DNA from 4 places in the Thermoanaerobacterium sp. R66 genome. Region 2 is predicted to be linked to each of the others. Evidence: riboswitches for the same ligand, from Rfam matches in the RefSeq annotation. Region 2 holds a riboswitch; each other region holds the start of a gene.
The links. A riboswitch is a leader RNA that binds a small molecule or an ion and turns the genes downstream of it on or off. The one in region 2 is predicted to bind cyclic di-AMP.
Positions count from the first base shown of each region.

Region 1: linked by a shared signal. The riboswitch ahead of JJQ93_RS02250 (C40 family peptidase) and the one ahead of JJQ93_RS11550 (NAD/NADP-dependent octopine/nopaline dehydrogenase family protein) in region 2 are both predicted to bind cyclic di-AMP.
Region 3: linked by a shared signal. The riboswitch ahead of JJQ93_RS00560 (C40 family peptidase) and the one ahead of JJQ93_RS11550 (NAD/NADP-dependent octopine/nopaline dehydrogenase family protein) in region 2 are both predicted to bind cyclic di-AMP.
Region 4: linked by a shared signal. The riboswitch ahead of JJQ93_RS04810 (cell wall hydrolase) and the one ahead of JJQ93_RS11550 (NAD/NADP-dependent octopine/nopaline dehydrogenase family protein) in region 2 are both predicted to bind cyclic di-AMP.

Region 1 covers NZ_JAEUWW010000001.1:492,978-496,115, reverse strand. Annotated here, with positions in the region: gene typA (translational GTPase TypA) at 1-686, opposite strand, end outside; gene JJQ93_RS02250 (C40 family peptidase) at 834-1,529, opposite strand; cyclic di-AMP (ydaO/yuaA leader) riboswitch at 1,533-1,663, opposite strand; gene JJQ93_RS02245 (AEC family transporter) at 1,852-2,772, shown strand; tRNA gene JJQ93_RS02240 (tRNA-Leu) at 2,822-2,906, opposite strand; gene JJQ93_RS02235 (nicotinate phosphoribosyltransferase) at 3,025-3,138, opposite strand, start outside.
Region 2 covers NZ_JAEUWW010000001.1:2,308,161-2,311,298, forward strand. Annotated here, with positions in the region: gene JJQ93_RS11545 (RNA-guided endonuclease InsQ/TnpB family protein) at 1-961, shown strand, start outside; cyclic di-AMP (ydaO/yuaA leader) riboswitch at 1,225-1,348, shown strand; gene JJQ93_RS11550 (NAD/NADP-dependent octopine/nopaline dehydrogenase family protein) at 1,457-2,557, shown strand; gene JJQ93_RS11555 (cobalamin B12-binding domain-containing protein) at 2,554-3,138, shown strand, end outside.
Region 3 covers NZ_JAEUWW010000001.1:128,778-131,915, forward strand. Annotated here, with positions in the region: gene JJQ93_RS00550 (ATP-dependent DNA ligase) at 1-531, opposite strand, end outside; gene ku (non-homologous end joining protein Ku) at 534-1,343, opposite strand; cyclic di-AMP (ydaO/yuaA leader) riboswitch at 1,501-1,618, shown strand; gene JJQ93_RS00560 (C40 family peptidase) at 1,615-2,304, shown strand; gene JJQ93_RS00565 (sigma-70 family RNA polymerase sigma factor) at 2,570-3,136, shown strand.
Region 4 covers NZ_JAEUWW010000001.1:965,099-968,236, forward strand. Annotated here, with positions in the region: gene JJQ93_RS04805 (TMEM165/GDT1 family protein) at 211-774, shown strand; gene JJQ93_RS04810 (cell wall hydrolase) at 839-1,663, opposite strand; cyclic di-AMP (ydaO/yuaA leader) riboswitch at 1,663-1,791, opposite strand; gene JJQ93_RS04815 (hypothetical protein) at 1,849-1,992, opposite strand; gene JJQ93_RS04820 (sensor histidine kinase) at 2,084-3,138, opposite strand, start outside.

The sequences.
Region 1 (3,138 bases), 1.8 Mb from region 2:
ACTTTTCCAATGGCGATTCTTCCAATGTAATCATCATAGTCAAGTGTGGTAACAATAAGCTGCAGTGGATCATCTATATTACCTTCTGGCGCCGGAATCTCTTTTAAGATAGTATCAAAAAGAGGACGCAAATCTACTGATTCATCCTTTAAACTTAACTTAGCAATGCCTTCTCTGGCAGAAGCATATACTACAGGAAAATCAATCTGATCATCATCAGCACCCAATTCAATAAAAAGATCAAGGACTTCATCGATGACTTCCTCTGGCCTTGCATCAGGTCTATCGATTTTGTTCACAACTACTATAGGTTTTAAATTAAGCTCTAAAGCCTTGCTTAATACAAATCTGGTCTGAGGCATTGGTCCTTCGAAAGCATCTACAAGCAATAATACACCATCAACCATTTTTAGTACCCGTTCTACCTCGCCGCCAAAATCAGCATGTCCAGGCGTATCGACTATGTTTATCTTTACACCATTGTACCTTATGGCAGTATTCTTCGAAAGAATAGTTATTCCTCTTTCTCTTTCCAATTCATTTGAATCCATTACTCTTTCTTCGACTTTCTCATTCTGTCTAAAAATGCCACTTTGCTTAAGCATTCCATCTACTAAAGTTGTTTTCCCATGATCAACATGCGCTATTATAGCTACATTCCTTATATCGTCCCTTACAAACCCCATTTAGGTTAACTCCTTCCATACAAATGCAAATTTTATACAATATATAATGATATATTAATATGCTTAAATAGTCAACAAACTATAAATATCACCTAAAAATGCATCAAAAAAAGACACATGAAAGTGCCTTTTTGTCTTTATGCATATTTACTGTATAACTCTTCTGGCTGTAGCATAATGAGCGCTGTAGTAGTCTTCATACAAAGAGCTTATCATGACTTTTCCAGCACCAGATGAAGCGTGCATAAACTGTCCATTTCCTATGTATATCCCAGCATGGTTTATTATGCTGCTCCCTAATGTCTTAAAAAACACCAAATCTCCAGGCTGCAAATTAGCTTTGTCAACGTACGTACCTACTGTAGCTTGATCATCAGCTACCCTCGGCAAAGTAATTCCGACGCTTTTAAAGACGTATTGAGTAAAACCGGAACAATCAAAACCCGATGGAGATTCACCACCGTAAACATACCTCGTTCCTAAAAACTCTTTTCCAAAGTCAATAAGCCTCGAGGCAATGCTTCTATCAACATCACCCCTTGACACCGTACTTGAAGACCTTAATGAAAGGTACTTGCCGTATATCCAGCCTACAGTTCCATCTGAAAGCTTTATGTTGTACCAGCCATTATCCTGTCCAATCACTGTAACCACATCGCTATAGTTTAACTGTGTAATAACCTTTGACGACAAGCTTCCGCCATTTCTGACATTTACACCGTTTCCAATGACAACGCCACTTCCCAGATCTGCTGCATAAATATGTGTAAGCATCGAAGAACCCACCATCGTCATACCGAAAACGGATACACCAAAAATAAATTTACCTAATTTGCTATTCATAGCTAATCTCCTTCCTTTTGCCTCCGGAGTTAGTTGACGGGTGCGGGATAGAAGGTACCCCTACTGCATATGGCAGATTAACCCCAAACATGAAAAATCCTCCGTACCTAAATAGGATTCGGCAAGATTGCTAATATGTACAAGTTTCTTTTATTTTATCAAAAACGATTAATAAAGTCAATGTTTTCATAATAATTTTTTAAGATTTTTTTAATAAACTCTTAATATATTTTATAAAAAATTTATAAATTTGTTACAATCTCTATAAACAAGCGGCTTATTGTAGTATAATTTTACTTGATGTACGAAAAGGAGGATATAAATGAGCCAAATAGTCATACTTCAAAAAATCGCAATAAGCATCATCATAATATTTTTTGGTTACGCAGTAAAGAAAATGAAATTTTTACCTGCGGAAACAGGAAAAGTCCTGAATAGTTTTATAATCTACATAACATTGCCTGCCAGCATCGCAAAAGTTTTCTTGACTACAAAAGTAAATACAAACTTATTCGTTTTGACATTATCAGGCTTTGCTTTTGGTTTCATCACTTTTATTATAGGCTTTTTAGCCTTTAGAAACGCAAATTTAAAAAGAGAAACAAAAGGTACTTTGATCATATCTCTCTGCGGATACAACATAGGTCTTTTTGCTTTCCCGTTTGTCCAACAAATCTATGGCAACAATGGTCTTTTGCACATCGCAATGTTTGACATGGGAAATTCATTTAATGTCTTTGGAATCGCATATATCGCTGCATACGCATTTTCTCAGAGTGATAAATTAGATCTGAAAAAAGTATTTAAAAAGATCTTGTACTTTGTACCTTTTGACACTTATATAATAGCCTTCCTTTTGAATGTCATGGGTGTTAAATTCCCAAGTTTAATCGTCAACCTGGCAGAGCAAATTTCGATGCCGAATACAACATTAGCTTTGTTTGTAATAGGGTATTTTCTTGATTTTAATTTAGAAAAGGATGAAATTTTATCACTAGTTAAAGGACTTGCCATAAAATATGCGCCAGGCATAGCACTGTTTTTTGTCTTGCCTATGTTTTTCAATACTGCATCGATGACAATTAAAGCTATAATGTTAGGGACCATCATGCCGACAGCGCTTGTAGCAGTCATATATTCTGATGAGAGAAATCTAAACACCAAACTGGCATCGATCTTTATAACGACAACGACGATTGTTGCGATTGTATTCATGTCAATTATAATGGTAAAATGGCATTAAAAAAAGCCTTTTGAAAGGCTTTTTTTATGTAAAATATTTATTTTCATTTTGGTGCGGAGGGCGGGACTTGAACCCGCACGGAAAACTCCATACGCCCCTCAAACGTACGCGTCTGCCTATTCCGCCACCCCCGCGTCACAATATCGTCAGCACATTAGTCATTATATAATGTTTTTTTGTTTGTGTCAATACCTTTTTGCATAAATTGCGATTCAGTAAGTATTATATAGACAAATATGAATTCATGCCTGTCTATATTATCCTTTTTAATTTTGCATTCTCTATCCTTCCAGGAATTCGGCCTCTTTTTGCAATAGGTTCTCCTTCTACTTCTTTAATATCCATCGTCATGTCTATAGGAGATGC
Region 2 (3,138 bases):
AGGACTTACATATAAAGAACAGCAGAACATGCTTCCAAAATATAAAAAAGAACATCCAGAATACAAATTAGTACAGTCGCAAATATTACAGGATGTGTTGAGAAGATTAGATAGAGCATATAAAAACTTCTTTGACAAAAGAGCCAAATATCCTAAATTCAAAGATAAATATCACTACACATCAATAACACTTCCACAATGCGAAACAAAAAGAAACTTTGGGAAAGAAGGATATGTATACATAAAAAATATAGGGCATATAAAAATCAAAGCACATAGAAACTTTGATCCAACAAAAGTCAAAACAATAAACATAAAATACCATGCAGGAAAGTGGTATATAAATCTGTCAGTTGAAGTAGAAGAAGAAAAAGAAAAAACAGTCATAAGAGAAAAAGCAATAGGAGTAGACAAAGGAATAAACTCAATAGCTGCAACATCAGATGGAGAGTTATACTCAAATCCTAAATGGCTACAAAAATCAGAGAAGAAACTAAAAAGACTGCAAAGACAATTATCAAGAAAAAAGAAAGGAAGCAAAAACAGAGAAAAGCAAAAGAAAAGATTAGCGAAACTTCATGAAAAAATAGCGAATCAAAGAAGGGACTATCTACATAAGATAAGCTATAACATAGTAAAACATAATGACATCATATGCGTTGAAGATTTGCAAGTAAAAAATATGATGAAAAATCATAAACTTGCAAAATCGATAGCAAATGCAGGATGGGGAATGTTAGACAAATATCTCCAGTATAAAGCAGAAAAAGAGGGAAAAATCTTCGTAAAAGTAGATCCAGCATATACATCACAAAGATGTTCAAGATGCGGGAAAATAGTAGAAAAAGACTTATCAGTAAGAATACACAAATGCGAGTGCGGATTAGAGATAGACAGAGATGTAAATGCAGCGATAAATGTGCTGTATGAAGGATTAAAACAATTAGTCATAGCAGTATAAGAGTAATAATTTTGTAGGGAAGGTTCCTCCCGAAGTTACGCCTATGGAGATTGTGTAAGACCTACTGTGAATAGCAGTAGGCAACGGTCTATGAAGTAGGAAGCTCCACCCTCTATAGGATGGAGTAGGTTCACCAGAAAAATAACCGCCCACTGCAACCAGAGTGTTTATAAATTTAGACACAGTTTTGTTACAAAATTTACATTTTTTTAATATATTTGCAAATGGAATTTTGCTATGGTATAATTTAATTAATTTAATAATATGCTATAACGCTGAATTCGTATGAAACGGGGAAACCAATTTTGGGGTGAATCCATTTGTATGGAGGGGTTATCTTTCGACCCTAACCCGTCAGCTAACCTCGTAAGCGTTGAAAGAGGAGGAAGTAGCATGAATATATTCGGTACAACTACCTTCTATTAGTTACCGGGTTTCAGCTATAGATTTTCTCTATGGCTTTTTTAATACCCTAAAATAGAAGGAGGTTTTTAAATGAGATTACCTATTTTTTCTGTCATTGGTGCCGGCAATGGTGGGCAGGCGATGGCGGCACATCTTTCGCTGATGGGTTTTACAGTCAATTTGTACAACAGATCTCGTGAAAAATTAGCTTCTATCTTAAATAATGGTGGCATTCATCTTGAAGGAGTTGTAGATGGATTTGCAAAGCTTAATATGGTCACTGACGATATGGAAGACGCTATAAAAGATGCAGACATAATCATGGTGACAGTTCCTGCGTCTGGCCACAGTGACATAGCTTATGAAATGTTACCACACTTGAGAAATGATCAGATAATAGTTTTGAATCCGGGAAGAACTTTTGGCGCTATAGAGTTTTATAACATTGTTAAAATTAGAGACGATATAAATGTGGTAGTAGCAGAGACTGATACGTTTATATATGCTTGCAGATCGAATAATGGCATTTCAAAAATTTTCAGGATAAAAGATGTGGTTTCACTGGCATCTATACCGGCTTGGAAGGCTGATTATGTTGTTGATTTATTGAGATTGGCTTATTCGCAGATAGTACCTGCTGAAAATGTTTTAGAGACTAGTTTAAATAATATAGGTTCTATCTTTCATCCAGCGCCTACACTTTTGAACTCTGCAAGAATAGAGACTACAGAAGGTGATTTTCAATATTATCTTGAAGGTATATCGCCGTCGGTGGCTAAAATATTGGAGAGAATGGACAGGGAGAGAATAGCAGTTGCCCACGCTTTAGGTGTCAATGCTGTTACAGCGCTTGATTGGCTTAAAGATGCATACGGCGTTATTGCAGACAATCTGTATGATGCGATTCAAAAGACAGATGCTTATAGAGGCTTGCTTGCGCCAAAAAATCTTAATTGTAGGTACATTTTTGAAGATGTGCCAATGAGTTTGGTGCCTATTTCATCGATTGGCAAACAATTAGGCATTCCTACTCATACTATAGATTCCATAATTCATTTAGCATCGTGTATGCATGAGGTGAACTACTGGAAAATCGGGCGCACAGTAGGAAAACTAGGATTGGAAGGAAAAAGCGTAGAAGAAATAAAGGAAATGATAGAGGGGTTAAAGGAGGAGATCACTGTCGCATGAAAAAATATATTATTGCAGCTTCTATAGAAAATGACGTCCATGTTGCGGGAGTATATAGATTTTTAAATATGGCAGAGCAGGAAGGGTATAAAGTGGATTTTTTAGGTCCTGCTACATCTATTGATAAGTTGGTAGATACAGTGCGTTTAAAGAAACCTGATATAGTAGGTGTAAGTTATAGACTGACTCCAGAAACGCTGAAAATCATATTGAATGAGCTTAAAGATAAAATACGAAAATATGGTTTAAGCAATATTAGATGGATATTTGGAGGCACAGAGCCCAATTGCTTAGTTGCAAAAGAGTCAGGAATATTTGAGGAAATTTTTGATGGAACTTTTGGTGATGAGTACACAATTTCATACCTAAGAGGAGAGAAAGCTTCACATAGCGAAATAGAATATGGTAAAGATGTGGTTGAAAGGATTGAGAAAAGCTATCCATATCCTATAATAAGGCATCACTTTGGGTTGCCTTCGTATACAGATACACTTGAAGGTGTAAGGAGGATTGCGGAAGAAAAAATTCTCGATGTGATATCTATAGCCCCTGACCAAAATACGCAAGAGCACTTTTTTGAT
Region 3 (3,138 bases), 2.2 Mb from region 2:
TTTAGCCATTACTCCTTCCAATTGTTTTTTACCAGTTTCCGCAAATAAAGTTTTGCCGTGTTCAAAAATATAATCAGATATCCTTATTAGATTGCTTTCACTGACGATTTTACTTAAGATTTCTTTGCGCTTAATAAGTGGGTAGTTTAATAGTTCTTTTCCATCAACATATATTACATCCCATGTTATAAATATTGCGGGATTGGATTTACTTAAAAGTTCAATTTTTAGTTTGTTTTGCTGGTGTTTTCGCATCATTATGTTTCTGTAGCTTGGTTTATTGTCTTTTATAACGATTAGTTCGCCGTCAAGTATGGCTTCATTTGATTTTAGACATTTATTTACATCTATAAGTTCTGGGAATTGGTGGCTTATATCTACAAGCCTTCGGTCTTGAAGTTTTGTATAAGATGAAAGAAATGCTATTGTCCTTGAACCATCCCATTTGATTTCATATACCCAATTTGGATCGTCAAATACATTTCCTGATACAGCCAGCATAGGAGGGATTTTTTCATCCATCAGGGACATCTTTATGCACCTTTTTTCTTTTTTGATTTTTTTGCCGTGTTTTCTTCTTTTACTGATTCGATGCTGGCTTTTAATGCGCTTACAAGGTCCAGGACATTTTCTTCCTTTGGCGATTCAGGTATTTCAATTTTTCTATCTTGAATTTTCGACTCGATTATTTCGATCAGGGCTTTTCTGTAGTTGTCATCGTACTTTTCGGGAGAAAAATCAGATGTCAGAGTATCTACAAGCTTTATAGCCATTTTCACCTCATTTTCGTGAAGATCTACATTACGGATAGGTGGAAGTTCGTTTGTGCTTCTTATTTCATCAGGGAAGTGCATTGTTTCCATTACCATATAGTTGTCATTGAAAACTCTTATGCAGGCTAAATCTTGTCTTGATCGTATGACGACTCTTGCAACTGCTACACGGTTTAATTTCTTCATAGAATCTCTTAAAAGTACGTATGGTTTTGCACCTATTTCATCTGGTGCGATGTAGTATGTCTTATCGAAATATATGGGATCTATTTGACTTAAATCTGTAAAATCGATAATATCTATCGTTTTAACTGTTGACTTTGGAATTCTCTCTAAGTCTTCTTCATCTATGATGACAAATTTTCCTGGTTCATATTCGTAACCTTTTACGATTTCTTCATCAGAAACTTCTTTATTGCACACAGGGCAGATCTTCTCGTATTTTATGGGTGATTTGCAGTCTTTGTGAAGCTGTCTAAAATGTATAGAGTTGTCTTCTGTGGCTGCATACAGTTTTATGGGGATGCTGACAAGGCCGAAACTAATGGCACCTTTCCACATTGAACGCATTTTTTCACCTTCTTTCAATATTCATTAATTAGTATAACCATGAGAAACTCACAATCTTCAGGTAATTTATGGAATGTGGTTGACTTTGATACAATTTGCCTATATAATATTAATTAATTATTAAAAATATAAATTTTTTATTAAATTTATTAAAATAAAATAAAATATGCCTAATCGAAAGAGCGGGGGATATCTTTGGGGTGAATCCGCGTATGCGGTAGGGTTGCTCTTTACCGAACCCGTCAACTAACCTCGTAGGCATAAAGAGAGGATGAATGAGTTGAATTACAAAAAAATAGTGGCAACAGCAGTAGTGTCAATAACACTTATGCAAGCGCCAAGTGCATTTGCAATGGAGCTTTTGAAATATGGTTCAAGAGGACAAGCGGTGGTTAGCTTGCAGCAAACGTTAAACAGGCTTGGCTATAGCACAGGTGGTATTGACGGAATATTTGGTAGTATGACAAAGAACGCAGTGATCGCACTGCAGAGAAGGTACGGACTATCTCCGGATGGAATTGTAGGACCAGCTACAGAGGCTGTATTAAATAGGACGACTGTAACTGGCGTTTCATCAAGGGGTGGCTATGAGCGCCCATCAAATTTTGACGTAGTAAGCATTGCAGAAAGATATCTTGGAGTGCCCTATGTTTTTGGTGGTACTACACCTGCAGGTTTTGATTGCTCTGGATTTGTTCAATACGTGTTTAGGCAGGCTGGAAAAAGCATTGGTAGAACTACGTATGACCAGTATGCAGGTGGTAGAGCTGTAAGCTTATCTGATCTTCAGCCAGGCGATATATTGTTTTTCTCTACATCAGGCGGTGGCCCTACGCATGAAGGCATATACATAGGTGATAACCGCTTAATACACATGAGCGATTCACTTGGTAAGGCTGCTATTGCGGATTTTAGCGGTTGGTTTAGGACGTATTATATTGGTGCAAGAAGGTATTATTAAGGTTAAAAGAGAGCATCTATATAGAGGCGTATATGTTTTTTGATTTAACATATGCGCCTCTTTTATTTTTAGAAATTCAATAAAGTCTTAAATGGAAATCTTTGTTTTGCTGACAAGTAATATCACAAATAACTGATTATTATAAATTTTCTGCGATGACTTTTTATAACTCGCAATTACCAAAACATTTGTTCGTTTAATATAATTAAAGCACAGTGCTGCACTGAAAGGGACCGGTCCTCACTTTATGTGAGGTGTGTAGTAGATGATAAGTTATAATGAACTGTGCTTTAAGGCTAAAAGTGGTGATAAAGATTCTGTCTATGAGATTTTAAAAAAGTTTCATCCTCTTTTGATAAAATTAGCAAAAAAGTTTCCATACGACAGTTTTGATGATATGCTTCAGGACGGAAGAGAAGTGCTTATTGCTGCTATCTATCAGTTTGATGAGAAAAAAGGCAAAGAATTCATAGCATATGGAAGTATGCAGCTTAAATTTTACTTTTTAAATGCCTACAGAAAGAAAAAATCTTTTCTCTCTTTGAATGCAAAGGCAGATGATGATGAAGATGAAATCATCGATTTGATGGTAGCCGATGAACTTACTCCGGAAGAAAAATTTTTTAATGATATCATGAGAAATGATTTAAAGGAAGCTTTGAATGGCCTTACCGCAAAGCAGAAAAACATAATATTGCTTTACTTTTTTGAAAGAAAAACACTCGTTGAAATATCAAAAGAATTGGGAGTAGGTTACCAGAGTGTTGTTAAACTTAAAGACAGGGCTTTGGATAGATTAAGATTTTTGATAAAAAATGATATAATTATGTAAAA
Region 4 (3,138 bases), 1.3 Mb from region 2:
ACTTATTATATAATGAAGTAGATGTCTTTTAAAAATATTATATAGTCTATGTAAAGGGGAGTAGTTCACATATATAAATATGTGGCAAAGTCAACATGCTGGTTTTAACCTGGCTTTGCCTTAAAGAATGAGACCTTTACGTAATATGTTGCACATATTATGTAATAGGTTTTATTTTTTTGGCATACTAATTACAAGGAGGCAGATTTGATGAATGCTTTAATATCGTCTTTTATTCTCGTCTTTGCATCTGAAATGGGCGACAAGTCACAGTTTATGGCTATGGCATTTGCCACATTTATAAAAGCCAGAACTGTCTTAATTAGCATATTAATCGCTGCCCTTTTAAATATGGGTATTGCAGTTTTGTTTGGCTCATTTATTACAGAGTACATACCGATAAAATACGTGAAGCTATTGGCTGCCATATCTTTTTTAATTTTTGGATTGATCACATTAAAAAATGGCCATGAAGGACATGAAAAAATCAGAAAATCCAAATACGGTCCAGTTTTCACCATAATAAGTACATATTTTATTTCGGAATTTGGAGATAAGACACAGCTTTCGACACTAGCGCTTACTGCCACATACAAAAATCCTGTATTTGTTTTATTAGGTGCTACTGCAGGAATTTTCATAGCTGATGTCATTGGAATCGTATTGGGAGTTTATTTAGGTAAGAAATTGCCAACAAAACTTTTGCATTACATATCAGCCATCATTTTTATAATATTTGGCTTTATCACTTTGTACGAAGCAAAAACTCTATAGAAAGCAAAATGGATACCTTTCGGTATCCATTTTGCTCCTCTTAGCCTCTCATTAACAATCATTTTTATCTCGCATAAGAAAATACCATATTGCCTACTTTTAGTGCAACTGGCAACGACCAAAGCCACTGATTGGTATTGCTGGTGTCAAAGTAATAAAGTGCACCGTTTGTAGGATCTACACCGTTTAAGGCATCCCTTGCAGCACTTATTGAGTCTGGTGTGGCAGGTAAATTTATCCAGCCATTTTCAACAGGTGTAAATTGATAGTAACCGTTGCTATCGACTTGGTATATTACGCCTTGTATTGTGTTAGGGAATATACCACTTTTTACCCTATTCACTATCACGGCACCGACAGCAACTTTAGCTTGATATGGTTCACCACCAGCTTCCGCATTTATAAGCCTTGATAGAAGATCCAAATCAGCATTTGTGTATGAAATAACACCTCTTTGGATAGAACCTCTGTTTGCAGTTACATCGCTTCTTATACTTGAAGAAGTTGATGGTGTACCAGACGTCGATGTTGGTATGACAAAAACTTGCCCTGGATAAATCATATCGCCTGTTAAACCATTTACATTTTTTAAAGCATCTACAGTAGTACCATACTTCATGGCAATTAAGTATAAACTATCGCCTTTCTGGACTGTATATGTGTTGTCACTGCCAGGTACAACTAATACTTGCCCCGGATATATTACTGTATCACTGAGATTGTTAAGCTTCATTATTTGATTGTATGTTGTGCCATAATTTAAGCCTATCTTGTATAGGCTATCACCAGGTTTTACAGTATACGTTGCCGCAAATGCCGTCTGAGAAAATAAAAGAGCCGCTGCTAATGATGCAATGAGAGGCTTTACCTTAATACATTTTTTTAACATAAAAATCCCCCTTTTGCCTCCGAGGTTAGTTGACGGGTTCGGGCAAAGGGACGCCCTACCACATGAGTGGATTCACCCCAAAAAAAGATCCCCCGTACCCCTTTTCGGGGATTCGGCATATTTTACTTTAATTATAAGGGGAATGATTGTATATGTCCATATTAAACTGATGGGAATATAGGCAATTAGTGGCATTCACTGTAACCACAAAATGGGCAGTAAATACATCCGCTTTCAGGAACTAACTGTGCACCACAATCAGGGCATGTATATTCTTTAGAAGAATTTTTTACTTCCATCTGCTGATTTTTCGTCGCTTCTTTTTGCATTTTATACCCTCCAATATATAGTGAATTTATAAATATATTATACCATATATTGTGTAGTATGTCACTAAAAATAAAATAACAATCCCATATATCAAATTTTCGGGATTGTTATTTTAAATTCAGATCCTTCATTTAATTTGCTTTTCACTTCAATACTCCCACCGTGCAGCTCAACAATAAGCTTTGCAATAGATAGTCCTAAACCCATTCCACCAGTTTCTTTACTTCTTGCCTTGTCAACCCTATAAAATCTGTCAAATACATAAGGAATCTCTTCTTCAGGTATTCCAATGCCATCGTCTTTAATTATTACGGCTACATTTTTATCTACTTCTTCTGCATAAATTTTTATATTGCCATCAATGTCTGTATATTTTAACGCATTATCAAGAATTATTCTTAATAGTTCCTTTATAAGATTCCTATCTGCATTCACTTCCAAATTTTTATGGCAAAAAATTTCAATGCTTTTTTCATTGAAAATCACTTTAGCATCCCTGACTATTTCTGCAATCAATTCATAAACATTAAATAATTTCTTATTTATATTAAGCGTCTTGTTATCTCCTCTTGCCAGCATCAAAAGCCTTTCAATCAATATCTCCATTTCTTGCTCTTCTTTTTTTAAAGCGCCTATAGACTCTTCCAGTACATCTTTGTTGTCTTTCCCCCACCTGTCTATAAGTTCTATATATCCTTTCAAGATAGACAAAGGTGTCCTAAGCTCATGGGAAACATTTGATATAAATGCATTCTGCCTTTTAAAATAGTCTTCCAGCCTGTCCAGCATGTCATTAAACGTAGCAGCGAGCTTAGACAGTTCATCATTATTTCCGTTAACGCTCAATCTTTTATTTAATTTCTTCTCGTCGATTGCATGAACTTCTCTCACCATATAATCAACAGGCCTTAATGCTCTACCTGTTATAAAATATCCTGCAAAAAAAGACACCAAAACTCCAATGACATCGGAAACAGCCATCATCACAAACAAAAGCTTTAAGAAAAAATACTGATTTTTTAAATCTTCATAAACCTGAATGTAAAAAAACTTATTCCCGTAAGTATACTCTCTGTTTATATATGCTATATGCGTCTCATCTTTTTCTATTTTTGTAGGTGCATTTATATTTTTATCATATGGTA